DNA from 3 places in the Streptomyces sp. BJ20 genome. Region 1 is predicted to be linked to each of the others. Evidence: riboswitches for the same ligand, from Rfam matches in the RefSeq annotation. Region 1 holds a riboswitch; each other region holds the start of a gene.

What was found. Region 1 has a riboswitch for thiamine pyrophosphate ahead of thiC (phosphomethylpyrimidine synthase ThiC). Riboswitches for the same ligand answer to the same signal wherever they lie in the genome.
Region 2: it holds a riboswitch for thiamine pyrophosphate, as region 1 does, so the genes downstream of both, thiO (glycine oxidase ThiO) here and thiC (phosphomethylpyrimidine synthase ThiC) in region 1, are expected to answer to the same signal.
Region 3: it holds a riboswitch for thiamine pyrophosphate, as region 1 does, so the genes downstream of both, MTR79_RS07505 (thiamine ABC transporter substrate-binding protein) here and thiC (phosphomethylpyrimidine synthase ThiC) in region 1, are expected to answer to the same signal.

The regions. Positions count from the first base shown of each region.
Region 1 covers NZ_CP094918.1:7,341,560-7,351,136, forward strand. Annotated here, with positions in the region: gene MTR79_RS33100 (LacI family DNA-binding transcriptional regulator) at 1-229, shown strand, start outside; gene MTR79_RS33105 (metallophosphoesterase) at 751-1,845, shown strand; gene MTR79_RS33110 (hypothetical protein) at 2,029-2,898, shown strand; gene MTR79_RS33115 (VWA domain-containing protein) at 2,961-4,331, opposite strand; gene MTR79_RS33120 (hypothetical protein) at 4,509-5,591, shown strand; gene thiC (phosphomethylpyrimidine synthase ThiC) at 5,651-7,447, opposite strand; TPP riboswitch at 7,440-7,629, opposite strand; gene MTR79_RS33130 (YibE/F family protein) at 7,702-9,279, shown strand; gene MTR79_RS33135 (SsgA family sporulation/cell division regulator) at 9,351-9,577, opposite strand, start outside.
Region 2 covers NZ_CP094918.1:5,641,582-5,651,158, reverse strand. Annotated here, with positions in the region: gene pknB (Stk1 family PASTA domain-containing Ser/Thr kinase) at 1-363, opposite strand, end outside; gene MTR79_RS25545 (thiazole synthase) at 520-1,314, opposite strand; gene thiS (sulfur carrier protein ThiS) at 1,317-1,538, opposite strand; gene thiO (glycine oxidase ThiO) at 1,535-2,701, opposite strand; TPP riboswitch at 2,696-2,806, opposite strand; gene MTR79_RS25530 (FAD-dependent oxidoreductase) at 2,902-4,137, shown strand; gene MTR79_RS25525 (Rv2175c family DNA-binding protein) at 4,205-4,570, shown strand; gene thiE (thiamine phosphate synthase) at 5,170-5,838, shown strand; gene metF (methylenetetrahydrofolate reductase [NAD(P)H]) at 5,959-6,882, shown strand; gene MTR79_RS25510 (hypothetical protein) at 6,939-7,904, shown strand; gene MTR79_RS25505 (NAD(P)/FAD-dependent oxidoreductase) at 7,965-9,449, opposite strand.
Region 3 covers NZ_CP094918.1:1,589,947-1,599,523, forward strand. Annotated here, with positions in the region: gene rlmN (23S rRNA (adenine(2503)-C(2))-methyltransferase RlmN) at 72-1,178, shown strand; TPP riboswitch at 1,203-1,308, shown strand; gene MTR79_RS07505 (thiamine ABC transporter substrate-binding protein) at 1,388-2,473, shown strand; gene MTR79_RS07510 (iron ABC transporter permease) at 2,554-4,155, shown strand; gene MTR79_RS07515 (ABC transporter ATP-binding protein) at 4,333-5,349, shown strand; gene MTR79_RS07520 (maleylpyruvate isomerase family mycothiol-dependent enzyme) at 5,374-6,171, shown strand; gene MTR79_RS07525 (LAETG motif-containing sortase-dependent surface protein) at 6,240-6,914, opposite strand; gene MTR79_RS07530 (VOC family protein) at 7,229-7,636, opposite strand; gene MTR79_RS07535 (hypothetical protein) at 7,737-9,068, opposite strand; gene MTR79_RS07540 (ATP-binding cassette domain-containing protein) at 9,050-9,577, opposite strand, start outside.

The DNA.
Region 1 (9,577 bases):
CGAGTCCACGGTGTACGCCAACACCGAGCCGCCCGTCACCACACTCTCCCTGAAACCCCGCCGCATCGGCACGGCGGTGGTGCAGCTGCTGATCGACGCCATCGAGGGCGTCGACTCGGACCAGCCGGTCGAGCAGGTGATACCGACCGAGCTGATCGTGCGCAGGTCGTCGCAGCGCCGGCCGCCCCGCACGACGGTCAGCCCGCCGAGGTCGCCGCAGGGCACATGAACACCCGGGGGCGCGAAGGCCGGAGGGCCAGGGAGGAGGCCCCGCTTCCGGAGGGGTGAGGCGAGGCGGAACCCGGCCCGCTCAGGGCTCCCGGGGAAGACGGACCGGCCGTCCTGCGGAACGGTCCGGTCGACGGAGGCGGGCTCGGGGATGCGCGCCCCCGGGGGGCGACACGCGGAGTGCGCGCCGCAGGAATGACGAGGGGACGAACCGGAAGCAGGACGACGGCCTCGGGCGGCGGGACCGGCCCGGAAGCGGAATCCGGACCACCGGCCGGGCACCGGGCGAACCCCGGTCGGACGTTCGTGGAGCGTCCGGGGGAACGCCCGGGCGTCGGTGTCGAACACCATTCGACAGGCCGGAGACCCCCGCAAACGGGGCGAAAACCCCGATGAACCGGAGTCCTGTTCTGATTCACCACCCCTGGGTCATCACACGGCGCGATCCGCATTCCTATGATGGGCCCACGACACCGCGGGCCGCTGCGACCAGGCAGTCCGACGCGGTGCAGATGCGGCGCGATGGTGGAGGGGTCGATGACTCAGGGGGCCGGTCAGGGACCCGAGGTGGAGCGGACGGCGACGTTGCGCGACTTCCGGGTGCCCGCGTACGTCCACGAGACCGGTCCGTACGTCCACAGCAGCACCCACCCCGGTGACGTCGTCCCGCCGGCCGAGGAGGCGTACCCGGAGGGGTACACGCCGACCCAGCGGGACCTCCCCGTCATCAACCGGGGTGACACGGTCCAGGTGACCGTCGACCCCGTGACCGCGCCCGCCCCGCAGCCCGCCACCGGCAAGGGCCCGCTGTACGTGGTCGGCGACGTCCACGGCTATCTGGACGAGCTGGTGGCCGCCCTCCAGGAGCAGGGACTCATCGACTCCGCGGGCAACTGGTGCGCCGGCACCGCGCGCCTGTGGTTCCTCGGCGACTTCACCGACCGCGGTCCGGACGGCATCGGCGTCATCGACCTGGTGATGCGGCTGTCCGCCGAGGCCGCCGCGGCCGGCGGGTACTGCAAGGCCCTCATGGGCAACCACGAGCTGCTGCTGCTCGGCGCGAAGCGGTTCGGCGACACGCCCGTCAACTCCGGCGCGGGCACCGCCACCTTCCAGGCCGCCTGGCTGCTGAACGGCGGCCAGAAGACCGACATGGACCGCCTCCAGGACCACCACCTGCAGTGGATGGCACGCCTCGACGCCGTCGAGGAGGTCGACGGCCATCTGCTGCTGCACTCCGACACCACCGCCTACCTCGACTACGGCCGTTCGATCGAAGAGGTCAACGACACGGTCCGCGAGACCCTCACCCGCAACGACGCCGACGAGGTCTGGGACCTGTTCCGCAAGTTCACCAAGCGGTTCTCCTTCCGGGACGAGGGCGGCGCCGACGCGGTGCGTTCCCTGCTCCATACGTACGGCGGCACCCGGGTCGTTCACGGCCACAGCCCGATCCCGTATCTGCTGGGCGAGGTCGGCTCCGAGGACGGCGAGGACGACGGCGGCCCCACGGTGGCCGAACCGCACGTGTACGCCGACGGACTCGCCATCGCGATGGACGGCGGTGTGACGATGGCAGGAAAACTGCTGGTACGGAAGTTGCCGTTGACCAACTGAGGGGTGCGCGGGCCCTGTTGAGACGCCCCTCGGCCGCATCCCGGGGACGGCAATTTCCGCAGACCCCCTGTCACCGCGCGCCGTCACCGCTCTACCATCGGCTTATCCGTAGCAGGCTCCCCTCCGTTTCTGCCCGACGGCTCGTCAGCATGCCGAGCCCCAAGCCCTACGGAGCATCGGGGGATGCACATGAACAGCGTTCCGCAGCACCTGCTGAGCGAGGACCGCCAGGACTACGAGCGGATTCTCGATGAGGCGCTGCGCTCCGCACCACACAACCCGGAGCTGGCCGCGGTGGGACAGCGGCTCAACTCGGAGCAACTGCGCACGATGGCGCTCAGCGCCACCGCGCTCATCAGCGCGGCCGCGGCCACCGAGTACCAGCACTACGTGAAGGTCCGCGAGGAGGCCCGCAGGCCGCCCACGGTCGACCCGTCCGTGCGCGACGCGGGCACCGGTGAGCCGGGCGCCGGCGGCGCGGCGGGATTCGCCGCGTCGATGGGCGAGATGGCCGAGGCCGCCGGAGCGGGGGTGGCGGCGGTCGTCGCCGTCCTGGCGCCGGTCCTGGCCGGGACCGCCGCCGCGATATTCCTGCTCGTCGGCTTCGTGCTGCGGACGCTCGATTCCGAGAACGAGTTCGCCGGGACGATGCTGACCACCGGCTGGGTGTTCGGCGCGGTCACGGCGGTCGCCATCCTCGTCGCCGGAGCGGGCCTCCTGCTCACCGCGCTGCGCAACAAGCCCTCGGCGCTCGGGGGGACGTACCGCGAACTCGACGAGGAGGTCGCCCAGGCCAGGGACGCCTGGCGCGAGGCGCTGCTGGAACGGGGCATCGTGCCGTTCCTGCGGGAGGCGCTCGCCGACCCGACGGGGGCCACGGCGCTGCAGCACACGGCGCCGAACGCCCCGACCAGCCGCATCCCGCACCTGGGGTACGACCGGCCGGGCTTCTCCAGCCCCGACGACGGGAGGCACCGGGGCACCCGCCCCAGCTACTCCAGCCCGGACTACTCGAGCCCGGACTTCGGCGGTCCGGAACACCAGCCGGAGTAGCCGCCACGGCAGCGCGACGGGGCGCACGCCGGACGGCCGGCGTACGTCCCGGGGCCGGGGCGTCAGAGGATGCCCGCCCCGCGCGCCGCCTTGATCCACTGCGGGAACTCCGACAGCAGCCGGTCGTACAGCTCCGCGTCAGGGACCATGCTGATGTCGTCGACGGAGAAGAAGCCGACGTTGTCCACGCGCCGCCCGGGCAGCGTGTCGAACCGCTCCAGCACGCCGTAGTTGGCGTGCCCGAGTCCCACGAACTGCCAGAACACGGGCTCCTCGACGGCCTCACGCAGCTGCGTCTCGATCTCGGCGTTGCGGTAGACGCCGCCGTCGGAGAAGAACAGCACGAGCGTGGGGGCGGACGTCGGGTTCTCCCGTACGTACGCGCGCACCTCCGCGATGACCTTCTGCTCCTCGTTCTGGATGCCCACGTCGCGCATGTCGGCCTGGCTCGGGTCGAGGCCCCTCTTGCGCTTGCGCCGGAACAGGGAGATCTCCCCCACGCGGACGTGCAGCCGCAGCCACTCGGGAAGCTCCCCGAGCCGCAGGTCCGGCAGCCGGGCGGGGTGGGTGGCGAACGTCCAGGCCTGCATCTCCCCGTCGTCGTCCAGCTGTGCGGCGACCGCCGCCATCCGCTCGACGACGTCGGCGACGACGCCCTTGGAGTACAGGAAGGACATCGACCCGGAGGCGTCCAGCACGAGGATCACGCGCGCGGTGACGTCGGCGGCCCCGTGCTTGCGCAGACTGACCGCGACCTGCTCCTTGCGCAGCGACAGCCGCTTGCGCATGTCGACGGGCAGCTGCTCCTCGCCCTTGCTGAGGCGGGTGGCGCCGGACGGGGGCGGCGCCGGGGCGGCCGGTGGAGGGAGCAGCGGCACGGCGACGAGGGGCGCCTGGGCAGGGTCGTCGACGGTGATGCCGAAGTCCGTGGCGAGTCCGGCGAGGCCGGAGGCGTACCCCTGGCCGACCGCGCGGAACCTCCAGGCGCCCTGCCTCCGGTACAGCTCGCCGCCGATGAACGCGGTCTCGGACCCGGCCGCCATGTCGAAGCGGGCGATCGGGGCGCCCGAGGCGGCGTCCAGCAGCCGCAGCACCAGTCCGGGCGCCTGCCCGAACGTCCCGCCGTCGGCCGACGCCCCGAGCACGATCCGCTCGACGGCCGGCTCCACCGAACGCAGGTCCACCTCGACGGTGTCGGTGGCGGTCCCGTCGGCATGCTGCTTGCCCAGGTACCGCACGGCCCCGGAGGCGTGCCGCGGCTGGTTGTAGAACACGAAGTCCCCGTCGTCACGCACCCGCCCCACCGACGTCAGCAACAGGGCCGACGCGTCGATGTCGGGCACCCCGGGCCCCGCCGCCCATACGAGCTCGGCCCGCACCACGGGCGCCTCGACGGAACAGTTGGACCCCTTGCTCATCGCCCACACAGCCATGGCCCCAGTCTGCCCACACCCGCCGATTTCCACGAGGTGACCCACGGGTGCCGCCCCGGCACGTCGTGCAACCGGGACCGGCAGTCCCCCCACCCCGGCCGTCGGGTCACTCACGGCGTCCTACGATGCGTCAGTCCTCCGGGCGCCTCCCGGTCACCTGTACAGCAAGGAAGCTCGATGCGCCTGTCCAGCCAGCTCGGGAAGGCCGCCGTCGGCGTGGTGGCGCTGTCTCTCCTCGCCGGGTGCGCAGGGGAGAGCGACGCGGGCGGGGCGCCGGAACGGACTCCGGAGAGGCCGACCTCCTGGATCGACCTGCCGGTGAAGGCCGACGCGCGGAACGTCGTCCACACGGACGCCGACGACCGGCCGCACGCGGTCCGGATCACGGTCAGGAGCCTGGTCCGGGGCACCGAGGAGGACATGCGCGGGGACCGTGTGGACGAGGGGCTGAAGGGGACGGTTCCCCACTACCTCACCTTCGAGGTCACCAACACCAGCCCGAGGACGATCCCCGACGCCTTCATGGTGGACAGCGATCTCCTCCTCATCGGCACCGACTGGGAACACGGGCAAGAGGTCCACGTCAGTGGCGGGAGGCCGGGGGGCGTCGATCTGCCGTGCGCGAATCTCCCGCCGGAGACACTGGCGCCCGGCGCCTCCTACGAGACCTGCGTGACCTACGCACTGCCCGAGGGCGTCGGCGTGCTGTCGGTGATGCACTACGCCGGCGGCTACCTCGACGAGACGGGCGCCGTCGCGGTCTGGCCCGTCGACGGCGGCCTGGAGACAGTGTCCGCCGGGCTTGCGGAGCCAGGGGACGTCATCCCCGTCCGGCACGACGCCGACGCGGACGGCATCCTCGAATTGCCGGCCACGCTGGTGTCCGTACGCCGGGGCAGCACGGCAGACGTCAAGGGCCCGGATCTCCCGCTCACCGCGGAGGAGCGGCACGGCGTGCCGTACTACGTCTCGGTCACCTACACCAACACCGGTACGTCGGACCTCTACAACGACCAGTCCGGTCGCATTCGCCTCCTCACGCAGCACGGTCGGCAGATCCCGGAGAAGAGCCACAGTTTCGTGGACTCGGAGGTCCCCGGCTGCCCTTCCGACTGGATGTTCGCGACTGTCCCGACGGGCGAAAGCGTCACGCAGTGCAGCATTCACGTGGTGACGGGCCAGGCTGAGAAGCCGTTCGCGGTGGGTTTCGACCAGGCGGAGCGGGCGGGTCTGGTGGTCTGGAGAGCCGACGTGCTCTGAGCCGCCGGCAGGGCGGCGGTGCCGACATCCGTGTGGCCGCCGGCACCGCCTCACCTCCGTCAGTCCGCGATGGGCAGGTACACGCGGTTGCCCGCCTCCGCGAACTCGCGGGACTTCTGGGCCATGCCCTCCTCGATCTCCGTGCGGCTTCCGCCGTGCTCGCGGCGGATGTCCTGGGAGATCTTCATCGAGCAGAACTTCGGCCCGCACATGGAGCAGAAGTGCGCCGTCTTCGCCGGCTCCGCCGGGAGGGTCTCGTCGTGGAACTCACGGGCCGTGTCCGGGTCGAGGGCCAGGTTGAACTGGTCCTCCCACCGGAACTCGAAGCGCGCGTCGGACAGCGCGTCGTCCCACTCCTGGGCGCCCGGATGCCCCTTGGCGAGGTCGGCCGCATGGGCCGCGATCTTGTAGGTGATCACGCCGGTCTTCACGTCGTCCCGGTTGGGCAGCCCCAGGTGCTCCTTCGGCGTGACGTAGCAGAGCATGGCCGTGCCCCACCAGGCGATCATCGCTGCGCCGATGCCCGAGGTGATGTGGTCGTACGCGGGCGCGACGTCCGTCGTGAGCGGGCCGAGCGTGTAGAACGGCGCCTCCTCGCAGATCTCCTGCTGGAGGTCGATGTTCTCCTTGATCTTGTGCATCGGGACGTGTCCCGGGCCCTCGATCATGGTCTGCACGTCGTGCCGCTTGGCGATCCGGTTCAGTTCGCCCAGCGTGCGCAGCTCCGCGAACTGCGCCTCGTCGTTGGCGTCCGCGATGGACCCCGGCCGCAGACCGTCGCCGAGCGAGTACGTCACGTCGTACGCGGCGAGGATCTCGCACAGCTCCTCGAAGTGCTCGTACAGGAACGACTCCTTGTGGTGCGCCAGGCACCACGCCGCCATGATCGACCCGCCGCGCGAGACGATGCCCGTCTTGCGGTTGGCGGTGAGCGGCACGTACGCGAGCCGGACGCCCGCGTGGACCGTCATGTAGTCCACGCCCTGCTCGGCCTGCTCGATGACCGTGTCCTTGTAGATCTCCCAGGTCAGCTCCTCGGCCTTGCCGTCGACCTTCTCCAGCGCCTGGTAGAGCGGCACGGTGCCGATGGGGACGGGGGAGTTGCGCAGGACCCACTCGCGGGTGGTGTGGATGTTGCGGCCGGTGGAGAGGTCCATGACCGTGTCGGCGCCCCAGCGGGTCGCCCAGGTCATCTTCTCCACCTCCTCCTCGATGGAGGACGTGACCGCCGAGTTGCCGATGTTGGCGTTGACCTTCACCAGGAACCGCTTGCCGATGATCATCGGCTCGCTCTCCGGGTGGTTGACGTTGGCCGGCAGCACCGCGCGGCCCGCCGCGATCTCCTCGCGGACCACCTCGGGGGAGACGTTCTCCCGGATCGCCACGAATTCCATCTCGGGCGTGATCTCGCCCCGGCGCGCGTACGCGAGCTGCGTGACGGCCTTCCCCTCACGGCCCCGGCGCGGCAGTCGCGGCCGGCCGGGGAAGACCGCGTCGAGGTTGCGCAGTCCCCCGCGCGGCGAGGTGTGCTTGATCCCGTCGTCCTCAGGACGGACGGGACGGCCCGAGTACTCCTCGGTGTCGCCGCGGGCGACGATCCAGTTCTCGCGCAGCGGGGCCAGTCCCCGGCGGACGTCGGTGTCGACGAGTGGATCGGTGTACGGGCCCGATGTGTCGTACAGAGTGACCGACTGCCCGTTGGTGAGGTGCACCTGACGGACCGGCACCCGCAGGCCGGGGCGGCTGCCCTCGACGTACGCCTTGTGCCAGCCGATGGACTTCCCGGCCTCCGCGGCCTCCGACGTCTCGGTCGGGTTCTGCGTGGAGGCAGGCGTGCGTGTGTCCTTGTTGGTCATGAGACCTACTCCCTACGCCGGCATTACCCGGTAACAGGTTCGGCGGTCGACGCAGCGGCTTCCGTCTGCCGACGCCCCGTGTGAAACATCACCCGCTGTCGGTGATGTTTCACGTGGAACATCGCTGGGACGGAGGTCAGCGCCCTCTCAGCCCGGTGCTCCGAGCTCCCGCGTGTACAAAAGGTGCCTCCACGCTAGCGTCATTTCTGGCGCGCTGAACAGAGGGCCCCCTTCCTTCTTGCGATGATCGGTCGGTGACCTCGAACTCTCCGCCTCCGTTCCCGCCGTCCGAGCCACCGCACGGTGCCGACGCCCAGCCCGGGCACGGCCCCGGGCAGTGGCATGGGCACGGTCCCGGGCCGGGACGCACGGGATCGCACGAACACACCGGTTCGCACCGGGGCTCGGCCACGCCAGGGACGCCGGGTGACACCCCGCCCACGACGACGGGGCACGACCATGGGCGCGGCCACGGTCATGCTCCGGTCCCCAGCCACGGGCACAGCCACAGTCACGGTCCGGCCGCCCCCGTCTCCCGCCATCTCCGCAAGGTCATCGCCGCGGTCCTCATCCCCTTCACCGCGGCGGTCCTCGTCGGCCTGGCCGTGCTGTGGCCGGGCGGCGCTCCCGCCCACGAACGCACCGGCGTCGGCTTCGACCGGCAGACGCAGCAGGGCACGGTCACCGAGGTGGTCGCGGTGGACTGCGCCTCCGCGAACCCTTCGGCCGGCGTCCCGACCGGTGACACCTCCACCGCCGAAGGGTCCTCGGCCCAGCAGCAGGCGAACGGCACCTGCAAGAAGGCGACGATCCGGGTCGACACCGGCAAGGACAAGGGCCGGACGTTCACCGAGATCGTGCAGCCGGACCAGTCGCGGCAGCTGAGCCAGGGCCAGGGGGTCGTCGTCGCCTACGAGCCCTCGGCGCCGGAGGACCTCCAGTACTCGGTCGCCGATGTGAACCGCCGCTTCCCGCTGGCACTGCTGGCCGGTGTCTTCGCGCTCGCCGTGGTGGCCGTGGGCCGGCTGCGGGGCGTGATGGCGCTGGTCGCGCTGGCGGTCAGCTTCCTGGTGCTCAACTTCTTCATCCTGCCGGCGATCCTGCAGGGCTCGAACCCGCTGGTCGTGGCGGTCGTGGGAGCGAGCCTGATCATGCTGCTCGCGCTGTACCTCTGTCACGGGCTGTCGGCCCGCACCTCGGTGGCGGTGCTCGGCACCCTGGTCTCGCTGCTGCTGATCGGCATCCTGGGATCGGTGTTCATCGACTGGTCGGCCCTTACCGGCAACACCGACGACAACACCGGCCTGATCCACGGTCTCTATCCCGACATCGACATGAGCGGCCTGTTGCTCGCGGGTGTCATCATCGGCTCGCTCGGCGTCCTGGACGACGTGACGGTCACCCAGACGTCGGCCGTGTGGGAACTGCACGAGGCCAACCCGACGATGGGCCGCCGCGCGCTGTACCGCGCGGGCATCCGCATCGGCCGCGACCACATCGCGTCCGTGGTCAACACCCTCGTCCTCGCCTACGCGGGCGCCGCGCTGCCGCTGCTGCTGCTGTTCTCCGTGGCGCAGAGCGGTGTGGGAACGGTCGCCAACAGCGAACTGGTCGCGGAGGAGATCGTGCGCACGCTGATCGGCTCGATCGGCCTGGTGGCCTCGGTACCGGTGACCACGGCCCTGGCCGCGCTGGTCGTGTCGGCGGACCGCCCGGCGGACCGTGCCCCGGTGCCCGGGCAGACGGCGGCGCACGACCAGGCCGTCGGCCATGCGCCGGGTCCCCGGCCGTCCATGGCGCGCGGCGGACGCGGTCGCCGCCGCAAACGCTGACCCAGCCACAGGTGGGGGCCGGGGGCTCACCGAAGCGCTACGCCACCGGCCCACCCGGTCGGCTCAACGCGTCAGCCGGCGCTCTGCTCCGCGAGGATGCGGTCGAGCGCGTCGTCGAGGTGGGCGTCGAAGTCGGCGAGCGCCCCTTCCTGCCCTAGCGGCACCAGCTTGTCGGTGCGGTCGAGGAAGGCCACGAGCGGGGCGGTCGACGAGCGGAACAGCGCCTGGTCGCTCCCGACCTGGAGCCGGATCAGCACCTCGCCCAGGGTGTCGGGGTCGACCGGCGCGACCCGCACAT
Region 2 (9,577 bases), 1.7 Mb from region 1:
GATGTCCAGCGCGGCCCGCGCCTGCAGCGCCCCGCGCTCCCGCAGCACGTCCCGCAGGGTGCAGCCCGGGATGTACTCCATCGCGAGGTAGACGTACCCTCCGTCGGTGCCCTGGTCGAAGACCTGGACGACGTTGGGATGGGCCAGCCGGGCGACGGACTTGGCCTCGCGGATGAAGCGCTCCACGAAGCCGGCGTCGGAGGCCAGGGAGGGGTGCATCACCTTGAGCGCGAGGATGCGGTCGAGGCGGGTGTCCAGGGCCCGGTAGACCGTGGCCATCCCGCCGACGGCGATCCGCGCCTCGACGCGGTAGCGGCCGTCGAGCACCTGCCCGACCAGCGGGTCCTGAAGGGTCGTGTCCACGCAGCGAGTCTACGAGTCCGCGAGGACAGCCCCGGCCCGTTCAACCGCCGTTGGAGCGGACCTGTGACCTGTGTTACCCGGCCGCGTCCGAATCGCATCCGGGGCACAGGCCCCGAGGCCGGTTCCCCGGACGGACCGGAACGCTGCCGTCCGTCGTCAGAACGCGGGCCGTTCCGGGTCCAGCTCCGCCCGGCCCCCGACCGGCGAGGACGCCAGAGCGAAGTGGCGCCGGGGGATGCGTCCGGCCCGCCGCGCGAGCCGCCCCGCCTCCACCGCGCTCCGCATCGCGGACGCCATCAGCACCGGCTCCTGGGCGCGGGTCACGGCGGACGCCAGCATCACGCCCGCGCAGCCCAGCTCCATCGCCAGCGCCGCGTCCGACGCCGTGCCGGCCCCGGCGTCCAGGATCACCGGCACGCCCGCGCGCTCCACGATCAGCTCGAAGTTGTGCGGGTTGCGGATGCCGAGGCCGGAGCCGATCGGCGAGCCCAGCGGCATCACCGCCGCGCAGCCCACGTCCTCGAGCTTCCGCGCCAGCACCGGGTCGTCGTTGGTGTACGGCAGCACCGTGAACCCGTCGTCGACCAGCGTCTCCGCCGCGTCCAGCAGCTCCACCGGGTCCGGCAGCAGCGTGCGCTCGTCCGCCACGACCTCCACCTTCACCAGGTCCGTGCCCAGCGCCTCCCGGGCCAGCCGCGCGGTGAGCACGGCCTCCCCGGCGGTGAAGCAGCCGGCCGTGTTCGGCAGCACCTCCACGCCCAGCTTCCGCAGCACCGACAGCACCGACCCCTGCACCGTGGGGTCCACCCGCCGCATCGCGACGGTCGTCAGCTCCGTGCCGGACGCCACCAGCGCCCGCTCCAGCACGTCGAGGCTCGGCGCCCCGCCGGTGCCCATGATCAGCCGGGACGTGAAGGTCCGGCCGCCGAGGACGAGGGGATCGTCGGCCATGGTCAGCCTCCTTGGACGGCGGTGAGGACCTCCACCCGGTCCCCTTCGGACAGGGGGGTGGCGGGCCACTGCGCGCGCGGGACGACGGTTTCGTTGAGGGCGGCGGCCACCCCTGAGGGGGCCGTGGTGAGCGACCTCACGACGAGGTCGAGGGCCGTGCCGGGCGGCACCTCCCGGGGCTCGCCGTTGACGGTGACGGTGACCGTGGTGACCGGGGCGTTCATACGGACTGCTCCGCGAGGACGGGGGCGCCGAAGCGCCGCGGGGTGAACGGGAGGGCCTCGTCGGGCAGCTCGCCGCCGGTCAGCACCCGCGCCATGGCGTCGCCGGTGACGGGCGTCAGCAGCACGCCGTTGCGGTGGTGCCCGGTGGCCAGCAGCAGCCCGTCGAGGCGGGTCGGGCCGAGCAGCGGCGCGTTGTCGGGTGAGCTGGGGCGCAGTCCCGCGAGCGTCTCGTTGAGTGGCAGCTCGGTGAGGCCGGGCACCAGTTCGTGGGCGTCGCGCAGCAGCTCGTAGACACCGCCCGCGGTGACCGTGGTGTCCCAGCCCATCTCCTCGCTGGTCGCGCCGATCACCAGCTCGCCGCTCTCGCGCGGCACCAGGTAGACGTGGCTGCCGCGCACCACCGCCCGCACCGTGCGGCTCAGGAACGGCCCGGGACGGTCCGGCATGGTCAGCCGCAGCACCTGCCCCTTCACCGGACGCACCGGAGGCAGCACCTCCGCGGGGACGCCCGCCAGCCGCCCGCTCCAGCTGCCGCCCGCCAGCACCACCTGGCCCGCGCCCAGCTCTCCGCCGTCCGCCGTGACCACGCCGGTCGCACGGTCGCCGGTGACGACGAGCCGCTCCGCCCAGGCGCGGTGGAGCGTGACGCCGGCCCGCTCGCAGGCGGTGAGCAGCGCGGACGCCAGCCGGCGCGGGTCGATCTGGTGGTCGCCGTCCACCCGCAGCCCGCCGCGCACACTTGGCGCGAGCATCGGCTCCAGGCGCCGGCACTCCCGCCCGGTCAGCCACTGCGAGTCCAGTCCGGAACGCTCGTGCAGGGCGTGCAGTTCGCGCAGATGAGCGCGGTCGTCGGCGTCCAGCGCCACGGCGAGGGTGCCGCAGCGGCGGTAGCCGAGGTCCTGGCCGGTGCAGTCGGACAGCTCGGCCGCGAATTCGGGGTAGCGGCGCGCCGAGGCCAGGTTGAGGCCGAGCAGCATCTGCTCGCCGTGGTGCAGCTCGGTGACGGCGGCCAGCATCCCGGCCGCCACCCGGGCGGCGCCCCCTCCCGGATCGGGGTCCACGACCGTCGTCGCGAGACCGGCCTGCGCGGCCCGCCAGGCCGTCACCAGACCGATGATCCCGCCCCCGACGACGAGGACGTCTGCGGTACGCGTGGGCGACATGGGCGTCTCCTCCCTTCGCCGGCATGACCCGGATCAGGTTCGTACGGTCGGAGGCCGCCAGCCTCCCTCTCAGCCCGGTGCGTCCGGGCTCCCGCGAGTGCGTGTACGCGAGCCACCCTAGCCCGCGCCGAGCCGCACCCGTAAGGGACCCCGCGCGGCAGCGGTCCGGCGTGGCGGGCACGGGTGTCTATGGTGAGCGGGTGAGCGAGCAGACGCAGGAACCGGGAGGGGCCGCGCCGCGCCGGGTCGTGGTGGCGGGCGCGGGCATGGCGGGCGTGCAGACCGCGGCGGCGCTGCGGGAGCGGGGCTTCGCCGGCGAAGTGACGCTGATCGGCGCGGAGCCCCACCAGCCGTACGACCGGCCGCCGTTGTCCAAGGCGGTGCTGCTGGGCACCGCCGAGAGCTCCGCCTTCGACGTGGACTTCGAGGAGCTCGGGGTCGAGCTGCGGCTGGGCTGCGAGGTGACCGGCCTGCGCCCCGGCGACCACGCACTGGACACCGAGGCCGGACCCGTCCCGTACGACGTGCTGGTGATCGCCACCGGCGCGGAACCGCTGCGGCTGCCCGGCGCGGAGGGCGTGCCCGGCGTGCACCTGCTGCGCACCCTGGACGACGCCGAACGGCTGCGGCCGGTGCTCGCCGCCCGGCACGACATCGTGGTCGTCGGCGCCGGCTGGATCGGCGCGGAGTTCGCCACGGCCGCCCGGGAGGCGGGCTGCGCGGTCACCGTCGTGGAGGCCGAGGAACGGCCGCTGGCGGGCGTGCTGCCCGCGGAGGTGGCCGAGCCGATGACCGCCTGGTACGCGGAGGCCGGCGTCACGCTGCGCACCCACGCGCGCGTGGCGCGCGTCGAGCCCGGCGCCGTGCTCCTCGACGACGGCACCAGGCTGCCCGCCGGCGCGGTCGTCGTCGGCATCGGCGCCCGTCCCGCCACCGCCTGGCTGGCCGGGTCCGGGATCGCCCTCGGCGCGCACGGCGAGGTCGTCGCCGACGCGCACCTGGCGACCTCCCTGCCCGACGTGTACGCCGTCGGCGACTGCGCGTCCTTCCCGTCCGCCCGCTACGGCGAGCGCCTCCTCGTCCATCACTGGGACAACGCCCTCCAGGGGCCGCGTACGGTCGCCGCGAACATCGTCGGCGGGGCCCAGGGCCGCGAGGTGTACGACCCGGTGCCGTACTTCTGGTCCGAGCAGTTCGGGCGGTTCGTGCAGTACGCCGGTCACCACGCGGACGCCGACCGCACGGTGTGGCGCGGCGACCCGGCCGACCCGGCGTGGAGCGTGTGCTGGCTGCGCGGGGACCGGCTGGCCGCGCTGCTCGCGGTGGGGCGGCCCCGGGACCTGGCGCAGGGGCGGCGGCTGATCGAGTCGGGCGTCGCACTGGATCCGGAGCGGGTGGCGGACCCGGCGCGGCCGCTGAAGTCGGCGACGGTCTGACCGACTCGCCCGCGCGCTGGGACGGGGCTGACTTCCGACTGTCGGTGGCAGGTGGCAGGCTTGTCCCGTGACCGAGATTGACGCAAAGATCGATGCTCTCGTCCCCGCCTGGCTCACCCTCCCCGACATCGCCGAGAAGCTCGGCGTCGAGGTGACGCGCGTCCGGCAGCTGGTCAAGGAGGGCCAGCTCATCGCCGTGCGCCGCGGTGAGAACCGCGCGCTGCACGTCCCCGCCGCCTTCATCGACGGGGACAAGGTCGTCAAGGGCCTGACCGGGACCCTGACGCTCCTGCGGGACGACGGCTTCACGGTCGAGGAAATGCTGGAGTGGCTCTTCACCCCCGACCCCAGCCTGCCGGGCACCCCCGCGCAGGCCCTCGCGGAGAACCGCGGCACGGAGGTGAAGCGCAGGGCCCAGGCCCTCGCGGTCTGACCGACGACCCGTAACCCCTCAGGGACGCGGTGGCCCTTCCCTGAGGGACGCGGTCAACCGCGCGCCCAGCCCCCACGGACCCGCAGGCGACGGACGGCGCGCGGCCCGGGCCCGCCCGCACGGTCCGACCGGCGCCCGGGTGACACCCTCAGGGGCGCGAGGAACTGCGCGCTCAACCCCCACGCACCCGCAGGCGACGGACGTCCCCAGGGGCGCGGGGGACTGCGCGCTCACCCTGACGGCCCCGCAGGCGACGGACGGCGCGCGGCCCGGGCCCGCCCGCAGGGTCCGACCGGCTCCCGGGTGACACCCTCAGGGGCGCGGGGAACTGCGCGCTCAACCCCCACGCACCCGCGGGCGACGGACGTCCCCAGGGGCGCGGGGGACTGCGCGCTCACCCCCCACGCACCCGCAGGAGGCAGACGTCCCCAGGGGCGCGGGGAACCGCGCGCCCACCCTCACGCACCCGCAGGGAACACCCCGCCCGGGAGCGGCGCGAGCCGCCGCTCCCGGAGCCCGCGCGCCGACAGGCACCGCATAGGGTTCCGCCGACGGGCCCGCCCGGCCCGTGCCGACGCGACGACCCCCGGGGGACCCACATGACCGCCACGACCGACAGCCCGCGCACCCACCTCGCCGACGCCCGCGTCTACCTCTGCACCGACGCCCGCAAGCGCCAACGCGACCTCCCGGAGTTCCTGGACGCCGTGCTCGCCGGCGGCGTCGACATCGTGCAGCTGCGGGACAAGGGCATGGAGGCCGCCGAGGAGCTCGAGCACCTGGCGGTCCTCGCCGACGCCTGCGCCCGGCACGGCAAACTGCTCGCGGTCAACGACCGCGCCGACGTCGCCCACGCGGCCCGCGCCGACGTCCTCCACCTGGGTCAGGGCGACCTGCCCGTCCCCGCCGCCCGCGCGATCGTCGGCGACGGGACCCTGATCGGCCGTTCCACCCACGCGGAGCAGGAGGCGGCCGCGGCCGCCGTCCAGCCCGGCGTGGACTACTTCTGCACCGGCCCCTGCTGGCCCACCCCCACCAAGCCCGGCCGTCCCGCGCCCGGCCTGGACCTCGTCCGGTACACCGCCGGGCTCGGCACCGACCGCCCGTGGTTCGCGATCGGCGGCATCGATCTCGCCAACCTCGACCAGGTGCTGGACGCAGGCGCCCGCCGGGTGGTCGTGGTCCGCGCCCTCTCCGAGGCGGACGACCCGGGCGCCGCGGCCGCCGAGCTGGCCCGTCGCGTGCGGGAGGCCGCGGACGCCGGCTGACCGGCGCCGCGGAGACCAGGGCGTCTCAAGTTTGTCCACACTGTGGACGGCAAGTCGGCAAATCAGACAAATATCCCGCTTCTGGTTGGGGGGCCGCCCACCCGTGGCTACCCTGCCCGTATGGCCCTCGGAACCGCATCCACCAGGACGGACCGCGCACGCACCGTGCGCGACATGCTCGCCAGTGGGAAGACGACGTACTCGTTCGAGTTCTGGGCCCCCAAGACGGAGAAGGGCGAGCGGAACCTCTGGAACGCGCTCCGCAGGATCGAGGCCGTCGCGCCCAGTTTTGTCTCCGTGACCTACGGCGCGGGCGGCTCCACCCGCGCCGGCACGGTGAAGGCGACCGAGCGGATCGCCGCCGACACCACCCTCACCCCGGTCGCCCACCTCACGGCGGTGGAGCACTCCGTCGCCGAACTGCGCAACATCATCGGCCAGTACGCCGACGCCGGGATCCGCAACATGCTGGCCGTGCGCGGCGACCCGCCCGGCGACCCGATGGGCGCCTGGGTCCCGCACCCCCAGGGCCTCACCTACGCGGCCGAACTGGTCCGTCTCATCAAGGAGTCGGGCGACTTCTGCGTGGGCGTCGCCGCCTTCCCCGAGATGCACCCGCGGTCCGCGGACTGGGACGCCGACGTCGCCCACTTCGTGGACAAGTGCCGGGCGGGCGCGGACTACGCGATCACGCAGATGTTCTTCCAGCCCGAGTCGTACCTGCGGCTGCGTGACCGAGTCGACGCAGCGGGCTGCGAGACGCCCGTGATTCCCGAGGTCATGCCTGTGACCAGCGTGAAGATGCTGGAACGGTTGCCAAAGCTCAGTAATGCGGTGTTCCCCGACGCCCTGAAAGAGCGGATCCTCACAGCGAAGGACGATCCGGCGGCGGTACGCTCCATCGGTATCGACTTCGCCACGGAGTTCTGTGCGCGGCTGCTGGCCGAAGGAGTGCCCGGTCTGCACTTCATCACGCTCAACAACTCCACGGCGACGCTGGAAATCTACGAGAACCTGGGTCTGCACCACCCGCCGCAGGCCTAGACCGGTCGCACGCGCATACGACACACTGCGTAGCGACCACTGGGAGAGGGGCGTACATGGGCTGGACGGTCCTCTACATCGCGTTCGGCATCGTCGCGCTGTGGTTGCTGGGTGAGGTGCTGCTGCAGTACAAGGCGCGCCTGCGCTGGCGGCTGCTCGCCTTCGTCGGGTTCCTCGGCGTCGTGTTCGGCGTGCTGATCCCGTCCGTGGTGGTGATCGGACTGGGCGCCGCGGCCTTCGCCGTCGGGCAGACCTACGTCACGCTGTCGTTCCGCCGAGGCTTCCAGTCCGGCTGGGCGGTCAACGCGCCGCTGCTGTCCGCCGTGAAGGGGCGCCGCGACGAACCGACGCCGGAGGTCACCGACCTCGAGGCGTCCGGCGACCGCGCCGACGCGTTCGACACCGGTCCCGTGACGGCCGGTTACGGCGCCGACGACGACTACGACCGCGACGACGTCTTCACGCCGGCCGCCGACCGCCAGACGGCCGCGGAGTCCACCGCCGTCTACGAGCCGCAGCCGATGCCCGACGACACCGGCTCCTACGGCGTCTACGGCGACCAGGGTTACGCCGGCCAGGACCAGCACGCGAACCAGGACCAGTACGCGAACCAGGACCAGTACGCGGGCCAGGACCAGTACGCCGCGACCGCGCAGACCGCCGACCCCAACTACGCCTACGACTACTCCGGTTACGGGCAGCAGCAGGGCTACGACACCGGTCAGCAGTACGCCGCGTACTCCGACCCGTACGTCGGCAACACCACCTACGGCGGCGGCACGTACGACACGGGCTACACGGACCAGCAGTACGCCCAGCAGGGCTACGCGGCCCAGGATCCCTACGCGACGGGCGGCTACGGGGGCGAGACCCCGGCCGGCGGCCTGTGGGTGCCGCAGCAGCGCAGCGCCGACGACCCGTACGGCGGCGAGCTCCCGCCGGAGCAGCAGTACCCGTACCAGGACGGCGGCCAGCAGCAGGGCACCCAGGGCAACGGGTACGACGAGCAGTACCGCTACTGAGCGGGCGGGCGGCCACGGGCGGCCGAGGACGTCCTCAACCGCCCGTGCCGCGGCCCGCGTTCACTGGGAGCCGCGGAAGTCCGGCCCCTCCACGATCAGTCCGGCGACCAGCGCCCCCGACATCCCGGCGTGCGGCAGCCCGCCGCCGGGATGCGACCAGCCGCCGACGGTGAACAGCCCCGGCAGCCGCGTGGTGTTGGACGCGTGCAGGAACCGGCCGTCCGCCGCGGCGAGCGCCGGCGCCGGCACCGCACCGCCCTCCGCGCCCGTCTCCCGCGCGACCTCCTGAGGCGTGCGCACCTCGTGCCACAGCAGCCGGTCCCGCAGATCCGGCACCGCCCGCGCCGCGGCCGTGACCATCCGCTGCGCGAACTCCCCGACGCCGTCCGCCCCGGAGGGCGTCACCGCCGTCAAGGTCACCGCCTCGTGCGCGGCGTCCGGGACCAGCGCCGGGTCGTCCGGCCGCAACACGGTCACCGTCGGCTCGCCGGGCAGTCCGCCGCCGGACAGCGCGTCCAGCTCCGCCGCACGGTCCCGGGTGTGCACCACGGTCCGGTGCGGGGTGTTCTCCGGGCGGGTACCGCGCAGCGCCAGCAGCACCGTCGTCCGGCTCGCCCCCTCCCGCCGGGCGGGCACCTCGCCCTCCCCGCGCAGCCGCGTGCCGCACATCCGCTCCAGCAGCCCCGGGCCGACCCCGGCGACCACCAGGTCCGCCTCCACCGTCGTGCCGTCGGCGAGTTCCACGCCCGCCGCACGGCCGTCCTTCTCCCGCACCGCGGTGACCTCCGCGCCGAACCGGAACTCCACCCGGCGGGCCAGACACCGCTCGTACATCGCCCGCGCCAGCTCCCGCAGCCCGCCCCGCACGTACCAGGTGCCGAAGGCGTGCTCCATGTACGGCAGCACCGCCGCGCTCGCCGGCGTGGTCCGCGGGTCCAGGCCGAACGCCAGGGCGTGGCTCTCCAGCAGCGCCCGCAGCCGCGGGTCGCGCAGCTCCCACTCACCGACCTCGGCCAGTGTGGCCGCCTTGCGCAGGCGCAGCCGCCGCCGGTGCGGGACCGCGGGGTAGGGCTCGCGCTCGGCCAGCACCTCCCAGTTGGGCCACAGCGGCTCCTCCAGCAGCGGGCGGCGCGCCCGGTCCCAGGCCTCGCGGGCCCGCACCAGGAAGTCGCCCCAGCGCCGCGCCGCGTCCGCGCCCAGCGCCTCCTCCACCGCGGAGACCACGCCCGCGCGGGAGGCGTTCGGCAGGGATACCCGGGTGCCGTCCGCGAAGACGTGGTGCGACGACGGGTCGGCCTGCACCAGCTCGACGCACTCCTCCAGCGGCTCCCGGCCCGTCTTCACGAACAGGTCCCGGTAGACGGCGGGCAGCGGCAGCAGCCCGGGGCCCGTGTCGAAGACGAACCCGTCCCGCTCCCGGCGGCGCAGCGCACCGCCGTACGTCTCCGTCCGCTCGTACACCGCCACCCGGTGGCCCGCGACGGCCAGCCGGGCGGCGGCCGCCAGCGCGCCCGCGCCGGCGCCGATCACCGCAATCCGTGCCATGTCAGGGACCTTATCCGCCGCCGGTCAGGGCCCGTGCACGAGTATCCGCGCCCCCGTAGCGTGACCGTGCGTGCGCGCGACATGGTGGGCCCGGGTGCGCAGGCGTGAGTACATGTACCTGGCCGGCG
Region 3 (9,577 bases), 5.8 Mb from region 1:
GACCAACGCCGACAGGTGTGGCAGCCGACACCCGCAGCTCACCCATCCGGATCTGCGACACTGGTACAGCCATGCCTAAGCCCGGAGAACTTACATTCGTCGCGCCGCGCGGAGTCAAGAAGCCGCCGCGGCATCTTGCCGATCTCACGCCTGCCGAGCGCAAGGAGGCGGTTGTCGCGGTCGGTGAGAAGCCGTTCCGTGCCAAGCAGCTCTCGCAGCACTACTTCGCGCGGTACGCGCACGATCCGGAGCAGTGGACCGACATCCCCGCCGGTTCGCGCGGCAAGCTGCAGGAAGCGCTGCTTCCCGAGCTGATGAGCGTCGTGCGGCACCTGTCCACCGACCAGGGGACGACCCGCAAGACGCTGTGGAAGCTGTTCGACGGGACGCTCGTCGAGTCCGTGCTGATGCGGTACCCGGACCGGGTCACCATGTGCATCAGCTCGCAGGCCGGCTGCGGCATGAACTGCCCGTTCTGCGCGACCGGGCAGGCGGGGCTGGACCGGAACCTGTCCACCGCCGAGATCGTGCACCAGATCGTCGACGGCATGCGGGCGCTCCGCGAGGGCGAGGTTCCCGGCGGGCCCGCGCGGCTCAGCAACATCGTGTTCATGGGCATGGGCGAGCCCCTCGCCAACTACAACCGCGTCGTCGGCGCCATCCGCCGCCTCACCGACCCCGAGCCCGACGGCCTCGGCCTGTCGCAGCGCGGGATCACCGTGTCGACGGTGGGGCTCGTCCCGGCCATCCACCGGTTCTCCGACGAGGGCTTCAAATGCCGGCTGGCGATCTCGCTGCACGCCCCCGACGACGAGCTCCGCGACACCCTCGTCCCCGTGAACACGCGGTGGAAGGTGCGCGAGGTGCTCGACGCCGGGTTCGAGTACGCGGCGAAGTCCGGGCGCCGGCTGTCCATCGAGTACGCGCTGATCCGGGACATCAACGACCAGGCGTGGCGCGGTGACCGGCTCGGGCGGCTGCTCAAGGGGCGTCCCGTGCACGTCAACCTCATCCCGCTCAACCCGACGCCCGGCTCCAAGTGGACCGCGTCGCGGCCCGAGGACGAGAAGGCGTTCGTCGAGGCGATCGCCGCGCACGGTGTGCCGGTGACGATCCGGGACACCCGTGGTCAGGAGATCGACGGGGCGTGTGGTCAGCTCGCCGCCACCGAGCGGTAGTCTGACCGGCGTCAACACATCTGCATATTCCGACAGGGGAGCGCCACAGCGCTGAGAGTGCGGCACCGGCCGCAGACCCTCCGAACCTGGCCCAGGTCATTCTGGGTAGGGAGATCGGTCATCACTCGAGCTGTTGCGCCCTGCCCGGGCCCCGACCGGGGATCCCGGGCAGGGCCGCGTCTCTTCCTGGTCACTCCAGGAGGAATCAAGTGGGCATCACCAAGAAGGTCACCGTCCTGGCCGTCGGGCTGGGGCTCGTCACGCTGTCCGCCTGCGGGTCGTCCGGCGGGGACGGCGGCGGCAGCGGCGAGGGCTCCAAGACGGTGACCCTCGTCAGTCACAACTCGTGGGCCGTGTCCGAGGACGTCGTCGCCGCCTTCGAGAAGCAGTCCGGTTACAAGCTCAAGGTCCTTGAGGACGGCGACGCCGGGCAGGCCGTGAACAAGGCGATCCTGACCAAGGACAACCCCCAGGGCGACGTCTTCTTCGGCGTCGACAACACCCTGCTGTCCCGCGCCCTCGACAACGGCCTCTTCCAGTCCTACGAAGCCAAGGGCTCCGACCTGATCCTGCCCGAGTACCGGGTCGACGAGGAAGAGCACCGGGTCACCCCCGTCGACACCGGTGACGTCTGCGTCAACTACGACAAGGCGTGGTTCGAGAAGAAGAAGCTGACCCCGCCCGAATCCCTCGACGACCTCGTCAAGCCCGCCTACAAGGATCTCCTCGTCGTCGAGAACGCCGCCACCTCCTCGCCCGGTCTCGGCTTCCTGCTCGGCACCGTCGCCGAGTACGGGGACGACGGTTGGGAGAGCTACTGGGGGAAGCTCAAGGACAACGGCGTCAAGGTCGTCGACGGCTGGGAGCAGGCGTACAACGAGGAGTTCTCCGGCTCGGCCGGCGGCAAGAAGGCCAAGGCCGACCGCCCGCTCGTCGTGTCGTACGCCTCCTCGCCGCCCGCCGAGGTGATCTACGCCGACCCGCGGCCCGACACGGCGCCCACCGGCGTCGCCGAGGGCACCTGCTTCCGGCAGGTGGAGTACGCGGGCCTGCTGAACAACGCCGAGAACCCCGAGGGTGGCAAGGCGCTGCTGGACTTCATGGTCGGCGAGACCTTCCAGGAGGACATGCCGCTCAACATGTTCGTCTACCCGGTGCGTGAGGGCGCCCAGGTGCCGGAGGAGTTCGTGAAGTTCGGGCCGCAGGCGAAGGAGCCGCGGACCATGGACCCGGCGAAGATCGCCGAGAACCGTGACCAGTGGGTCAAGTCGTGGACCTCGCTCGTACTGAAGTGACCCCGCCCGACGTGAGCCCGCCCGAGGCGAGCCCGGGCCGCCCCGGCTGGTGGCGCCGGAACGCGGCCCGGCTCGGCCTCATGGCCGTGCCGGCCGCGTTCTTCGCCGTCTTCTTCGCCTATCCGGTCGCCGCGATCGTCGCCCGGGGGCTGAAGGCCGACGGCGGCTGGCAGCCCGGGCGGATCGTGGACGTGCTCGCGCAGTCCGACATCCGCCAGGTGCTGTGGTTCACCACCTGGCAGGCGCTCCTCTCCACGGCCCTCACCCTGGTGATCGCCCTGCCCGGCGCCTACGCCCTGGCCCGCTTCGACTTCCCCGGCAGACAGGTGCTGCGCGCGGTGATCACCGTGCCCTTCGTGCTGCCGACGGTCGTCGTCGGCACGGCGTTCATGGCGCTCGTCGGGCGCGGCGGGCTGCTGGACGAGCTGTGGGGCGTGCGCCTGGACACCACGGTCTGGGCGATCCTCCTCGCCCATGTCTTCTTCAACTACGCCGTCGTCGTCCGTACCGTGGGCGGGCTGTGGGCGCAGCTCGACCCGCGGCAGGAGGAGGCCGCGCAGATGCTCGGCGCCTCCCGCCTCACCGCCTGGCGGACCGTGACCCTCCCGGCGCTCGCGCCCGCCGTGGCCGCCGCCGCGCTGATGGTCTTCCTCTTCACCTTCACGTCGTTCGGCGTGGTGCAGATCCTCGGCGGACCCGCCTTCTCCACCCTGGAGGTGGAGATCTACCGGCAGACCGCCGACCTCTTCGACCTGTCCACGGCCGCCGTCCTCACGCTGATCCAGTTCGTCGCCGTCGGCGCGATCCTCGCCCTGCACGCCTGGACCGTGCGGCGCCGGGAGACCGCGCTGAGGCTGGTCGACGCCTCGGTGACCGCCCGCCGCCCGCGCGGGGCCGGGCAGTGGGCGCTGCTCGGCGGAGTCGTCGCCACGGTCGTCGTCCTCCTGCTGCTGCCGCTCGCCGTGCTGGTGCAGCGGTCCTTCGGCGGTGCCGGCCTCGCCTACTACCGGGCGCTGACCGAGGCGGACGGCGGCGTCTTCCTGGTCGCCCCGATCGAGGCGATCGGCAACTCCCTGCGCTACGCCGTCACCGCCACCGTGATCGCCGTGGTGATCGGCGGTCTCGCCGCCGTCGCGCTGACCCGGCGGGACGCGGGACGGCTGGTGCGCGGCTTCGACGCGCTGCTGATGCTGCCCCTCGGCGTGTCCGCGGTGACCGTGGGCTTCGGCTTCCTCATCGCCCTCGACGAACCCCCGCTGGACCTGCGCGCCTCCTGGATCCTGGTGCCGCTCGCGCAGGCGCTGGTCGGCGTCCCCTTCGTCGTACGGACCATGCTGCCGGTGCTGCGCGCGGTGGACGTGCGGCTGCGGGAGGCGGCGTCGGTGCTGGGGGCGTCGCCGTGGCGGGCGTGGCGGGAGGTGGACCTGCCGCTGGTGCGGCGGGCGCTGCTGATCGCCGCCGGGTTCGCCTTCGCGGTGTCGCTGGGGGAGTTCGGGGCGACGGTGTTCATCGCGCGGCCGGACAACCCCACCCTGCCGGTGGCCGTGGCACGGCTGCTGGGACGGCCCGGGGACCTCAACTACGGGCAGGCGATGGCCCTGTCGACGATTCTGATGATCGTGTGCGCCGTGGCTCTGCTGGTGCTGGAGCGGCTGCGGACCGACCGGACGGGGGAGTTCTAGATGCCGACCGACAGCCAGCCGCCGACCGGCAGCCAGTCGCCCGCCGACAGCCGGCCGCCCGCCGGCAGCCAGCCGCCCGCGGACAGCCTGCCGCCCGCCGTCAGCCAGTCGCCCACCGACAGCCCGCCGCCCACCGACAGCCCGCCGCCCGCCGGCAGCCGGCCGCCCGCGGACAGTCTGCTGCGTCTCGAGGACGCGACCGTCCGCTTCGGCGGCCGGGCCGTGCTGGACTCCGTCGGCCTCGATGTCGCCGAGCACGAGATCGTGTGCGTGCTCGGGCCCAGCGGCAGCGGCAAGTCCACACTGCTGCGCGCGGTCGCCGGACTCCAGCCGCTGGACGCCGGGCGGATCCTGCTCGACGGACGGGACCAGGCGGGTGTGCCCGCGCACCGGCGGGGCGTCGGGCTGATGTTCCAGGACCACCAGCTTTTCCCGCAGCGGGACGTGGGCGGCAACGTGGCCTTCGGCCTGCGCATGCACGGTATGCCGCGCGCCGAACAGATTCGACGCGTGCGGGAGTTGCTGGACCTGGTCGGGCTGCCCGGTGCGTCCGGGCGGGGCGTCGCCGCCCTGTCCGGGGGTGAGCAGCAGCGGGTGGCGCTGGCCCGCGCGCTCGCGCCCAGCCCGCGGCTGCTGATGCTCGACGAGCCGCTCGGCCAGCTCGACCGGTCGCTCAGGGAGCGGCTCGTCGTCGAACTGCGTGAGCTGTTCGGCCGGTTGGGCACCACGGTCCTGGCCGTGACGCACGACCAGGGCGAGGCGTTCGCGCTCGCCGACCGGGTGGTGGTGATGCGCGACGGGCTGATCGCCCAGTCCGGCACGCCGCTCGAGGTGTGGCAGCGGCCCGCCGACGCCTTCGTGGCCCGCTTCCTCGGCTTCGAGAACGTCGTCGAGGCGACCGTCACCGACGGCGTCGCCGTCACCCCCTGGGGCAAGGTGCCGGTGCCGCGGGACGCCCCCGAGGGCACGCGGCCGCTGCTGGTCCGGCCGGCCGGGGTACGGCTGGTCCCGGCCGGGGAGGGACTGCGCTGCACGGTGACCGCGCGCACCTTCCGCGGCACTCATGTCGCCGTGCGCCTCCAGCCGGAGGACGCGCCCCCGCTGGAGGCGGCCTGCGCGCTCAGGGACGCGCCGGAGGTCGGGGACGTCACCGGCGTGGAGTTCGACGGCGCGGAAATCGCTGTGCTGGGCTGATCGTCGCTGCCTAGGGTGAGCGGTATGACACGTCTGGCCCACGAGCGCTACTGCGACGAGATCGCCCATCAGGTCGGCGAGTTGAGGTCGGTGGTGACCTCGGGGACGGACCTGTCCCGCGCCGTGCCGACCACGCCCGACTGGTCACTGGAACAGCTCGTACGGCATCTCGGCGGCGCCCTGCGCTGGGTGGCCCTGATGGTGCGGACCGGGGCCGAGAGGGAGACCCCCGAGGAGGACGTGCCGGGCTTCGACGGGCCCGAGGCGCGCGGGGACGCCGCCGCGCTGGACGCCTGGCTGGCGGAGAGCGGCGACCTCGTCGTCGGCGCGCTGAGGGAGGCCGGGCCGGACGCCCGGGTGTGGAGCTGGGCGGGCGTCGCGAACGCGGGCTTCTGGGCACGCCGTATGACCCATGAGGTGACCGTGCACCGCGCGGACGCCACGCTCGCCGCCGGACTGCCCTACGACGTCGCGCCCGAGGTGGCCGCCGACGCGGTGGACGAGTGGCTGGAGATCGTGGAGTGGGCGCAGCGGACACTGCCCGACGACGAGGTGCACGGGCTGCGCGGACCCCTGCGCACGATCCATCTGCACGCCACCCACACCGCGCCCGACGGAGCAGCGGAGTGGCTGATCAGGCTGGACGAGGAGGGGGTGTCCTGGAGTCATGGCCACGAGAAGGCCACGGTCGCGCTGCGCGGGCCGCTCACCTGGGTGCTGCTCGCCTTCTACCGCCGCGTCCCGCTGGACGACCCCCGCATCGAGGTCCTCGGTGAGCGCGCGGTGCTCGAACACTGGCTGGAGCGGGCCACGTTCGGCTGACGGCCACCTCGACGGCGAGCGGCCCGCCCCCGGTCTCGGGGACGGGCCGCAGGCGTTTCCGTGAGGCGTCAGCGCTGGCTGTTCGCCCCGCGGCGGCGCATGCCGAAGAAGACGGCGCCGCCACCGATGGCGACCAGGGCGGCCGCGACACCGGCGATCACACCGGTGTTGGAGTTGGCGCCGGTCTCGGCGAGGTTGGACTCACCGGCCGGGGACGGGGCGTTGTCCGACGTGTCCGCCGGGGGAGCGGCGCTCTCGCTCTCGCTCTCCGACGGGGCCGGGCTCGGCTCCTCGCTCTCCTCGGCCGGGGCCGAGGTCTCCTCCGACGGCGTCGGCTCGGGGGCCGGGGACTCCTCCTCGTCCTCCTTGCACGGCGTCGACGGCGTCACCAGGTTCGGCTTGATGTCCTCGTCCACGTACGGCTTGGCCGTGACGTGGATGCGGTACTCGGCGTTGGGCTTCCAGTCCTCCTCGAAGGTGATGGTGGTGCCCTCCTTGGAACCCCGGACCACCTGCTCGCCGACCTTCTCGATGTCGGCGCCGTTGTTCTGCAGGAACACGGTCACGGTCGCGGGGACGCCGGCCGGGTCGACGTCGGTGACGGTGATGACGCCCTTGTCACCGTCGCACTTGGCCTCGGCCGAGAACTCGTTGATGTTGCACGCCGCGGCGTTGCCGGCGGCACCGAGCGCGAGCGCGGCGGACGCGGAGACGACGCCGAGGGCGCGCACGGAGCGGGTCACGGTACGGCGTGATACGGACAGAACTGCCACGTTTGTCCTTTACATGATGCGCAAATGCGGGGGGTTGAGGGAGGCGTGATGGAGAATCAGCACTCCCATGAGGCTCCCAGGTCTATAAGCGCCGCATAAGTAGTGTCAACGCATATGCCTACCGGGGACCCGGGCTTTGCCTATTTGTTAACCACCCGCACGTTTACGCGCCCTTGGGACCGCATCGATCCGGCCGCAGCGTCCGAGAACGGTCACCGACCGTGAACGGAGGCGCAGTTGGGACGGCGGCAGGGCGACAACCCTGCCGCCACCCTACGTTGGCCTCAGCCCTCCACGGCCGCCGGGTCCATCCAGACGACCTCCCAGGTGTGGCCGTCGAGGTCATCGAAGGAGCGGCCGTACATAAAGCCGAGGTCCTGGGTGTCGCCGGCCACGGAGCCGCCCGCCGCCAGGGCCTTCTCCACCAGCTCGTCGACCTTCTCCCGGCTCTCGGCGCTCAGCGCCAGCAGCACCTCGCTGCTCGTGCGGGCGTCCGCGATCTCCTTCTTCGTGAACTGCGCGTACTTCTCCTTCGTCAGCAGCATCGCGATGATCGTGTCGCTGATCACGACGGACGCCGTGGACTCGTCGCTGAACTGCTCGTTGATGGAGTAGCCGAGCGCCGTGTAGAACGTCCGCGACGCGTCGATGTTCTCGACGGGCAGGTTCACGAAGATCATCTGCTGGTACATGACGGGGCCTCTCCCTGTAAGTGTTGCCGTTCGAGGGGGTAGACCCCGGGGCCGAGCGGAACTCATCGCCCAGGGGGAAGGTTTTTTCGGCCGTCTCGGCTCAGCCGCCCAGCGGCCACGCCGACAGCTCGGCCACCGCCACGGTGAGCGGCCCGAACAGGGCGAGCAGCGCGGCCGCGCGCAGGGCGGCGGCCCGGCGCAGTGTCCCCGCGGGCGCCCCCAGCCGCCGCAGCGAGGCCGTGGTGTCCGCGTGCGCCTGCTTCGCCTCGACGGCCGCGGTGAGCAGCGTCGCCACCGTGCAGCCGGCCACCAGCAGCACCCCGAGCACCACGAGCGGACCGGCCGACGGGTCGTCCCGGTCGTGCAGCGACGCCATCGCGTACGCGGCCGACACCACGGCGCAGACCACGCCCAGCGGGCGTCCGATGCGCGCCGCCTCCGTCATCAGCACCCGCCCGGCCAGCAGCCGCAGCGCACCCGGCCGCACCGCCTGGAGCAGCCGGCCGCACAGATGGGTGAGCCCGGGGCCGACCAGGGCCAGTCCGAGAGAGGTGAGGGCCAGCCCGAGGAACGCCGCCGGACCGCCCTCGGAGCCGGTACGGCTCGTCAGCGCCTCCACCGCCAGCCCCACCGCGAGCACCGCGATCCCCCAGGGCAGCCCCGACGGGGCGGCGGTCGGTACCGGGGGCGGGACGACGGCGGGGGAGCCGTCGGCGGCCTCCGCGCCGGTGACCTCGGCCGCGTCGGCCGGTGCTCCGTCCTGTTCCCGCGCGGGCGCCTCCGTGTCCGTGCGCCGCCCGCGCGCGGCGGCCCCGAGCTGCCGGCCGAACCGCCCGTACGCGCCGAAGGACTCCCGCACCGGGGTGCGCCGATAGGCGCCGAACCGGCCGTACGCCCGTGCCGCCCGGCCCGCGCCCGAAACAGGCTCGCGCGGCCGCAGCGTCATCGCCGCCGCGGCCGACGCGCTCAGCGGCACCAGGGCCAGCAGTGTCAGAGCGGCCGGCAGCGGCAGGGGACGCCCGGCGGCCAGGAACTCCTGCGCGTCCCCGCCGAGGGACATGCCGGTCAGGTCGCCGCGCAACTGGAGGAAGACCAGCAGCGCCAGCACCGAACCGAGTACACAGGACAGGGCCGTGGTCGCCGCGGAGACGGCCATCAGCTTGACCGGGCCGAGCCCGACCGCCGACAGACCGGGCCGGGGCCGGGTCGCGGGATCGGTGCGGGCGACCGCGACCGCGAGATAGACGGTGGCCGCCAGCGGGGCCGTGCACCAGGCCAGCCGGAGCGCGGAGGCGGCGGGGTCGGGGTGGCTCAGCGCGTGGCCGAGTGCACTCAGCAGCAGGAAACCCGTGCCGGCCGAGGCGCTCGCGACGAGGAGCCGGCGGACCTGTACGGCGGGCTGGGCCCCGAGGCTCAGACGGAGAGCGAGCACGCCGCCCGGCCTTCCGACTCGGCCGGTCCGGAGACCGGGGGGAGGTGCACGGTCCGCACGCACCGCCCGTCGAGCAGCGACACCGTACGGTCGGCGAGTGCCGCGGTCCGCGCCTCGTGCGTCGCGAGAACCACGGTGATGCCGTGCGAGCGGGCAGCCGTGGTCAGTGTGCGCAGCACGTGTGCGCGGTCGACGCGGTGCAGCGGCGCGGTCGGCTCGTCGGCGAACAGCACCGACGGCGCCGGGGCCAGCGCGCGGGCGATGCACACCCGTTGGCGCTCCGCGTGGGTCAGCTCCACGGGGTGCCTGCGCGCCCGGTCGCCGACGTCGAGACGCTCCAGCCACTCCAGGGCGGCCGCCTTGGCGCGGCGGCGCCCGGTGCCGCGCAGCATGAGGGGCAGCGCGGCGTTCTCCCAGACGTTCAGCTCGGGCACCAGCACCGGGGCCGGGTCGATCCAGCCGAACCGGTCGCGGCGCAGCCGCTCCCGGGCCGCCGGGCCCATGGTGTG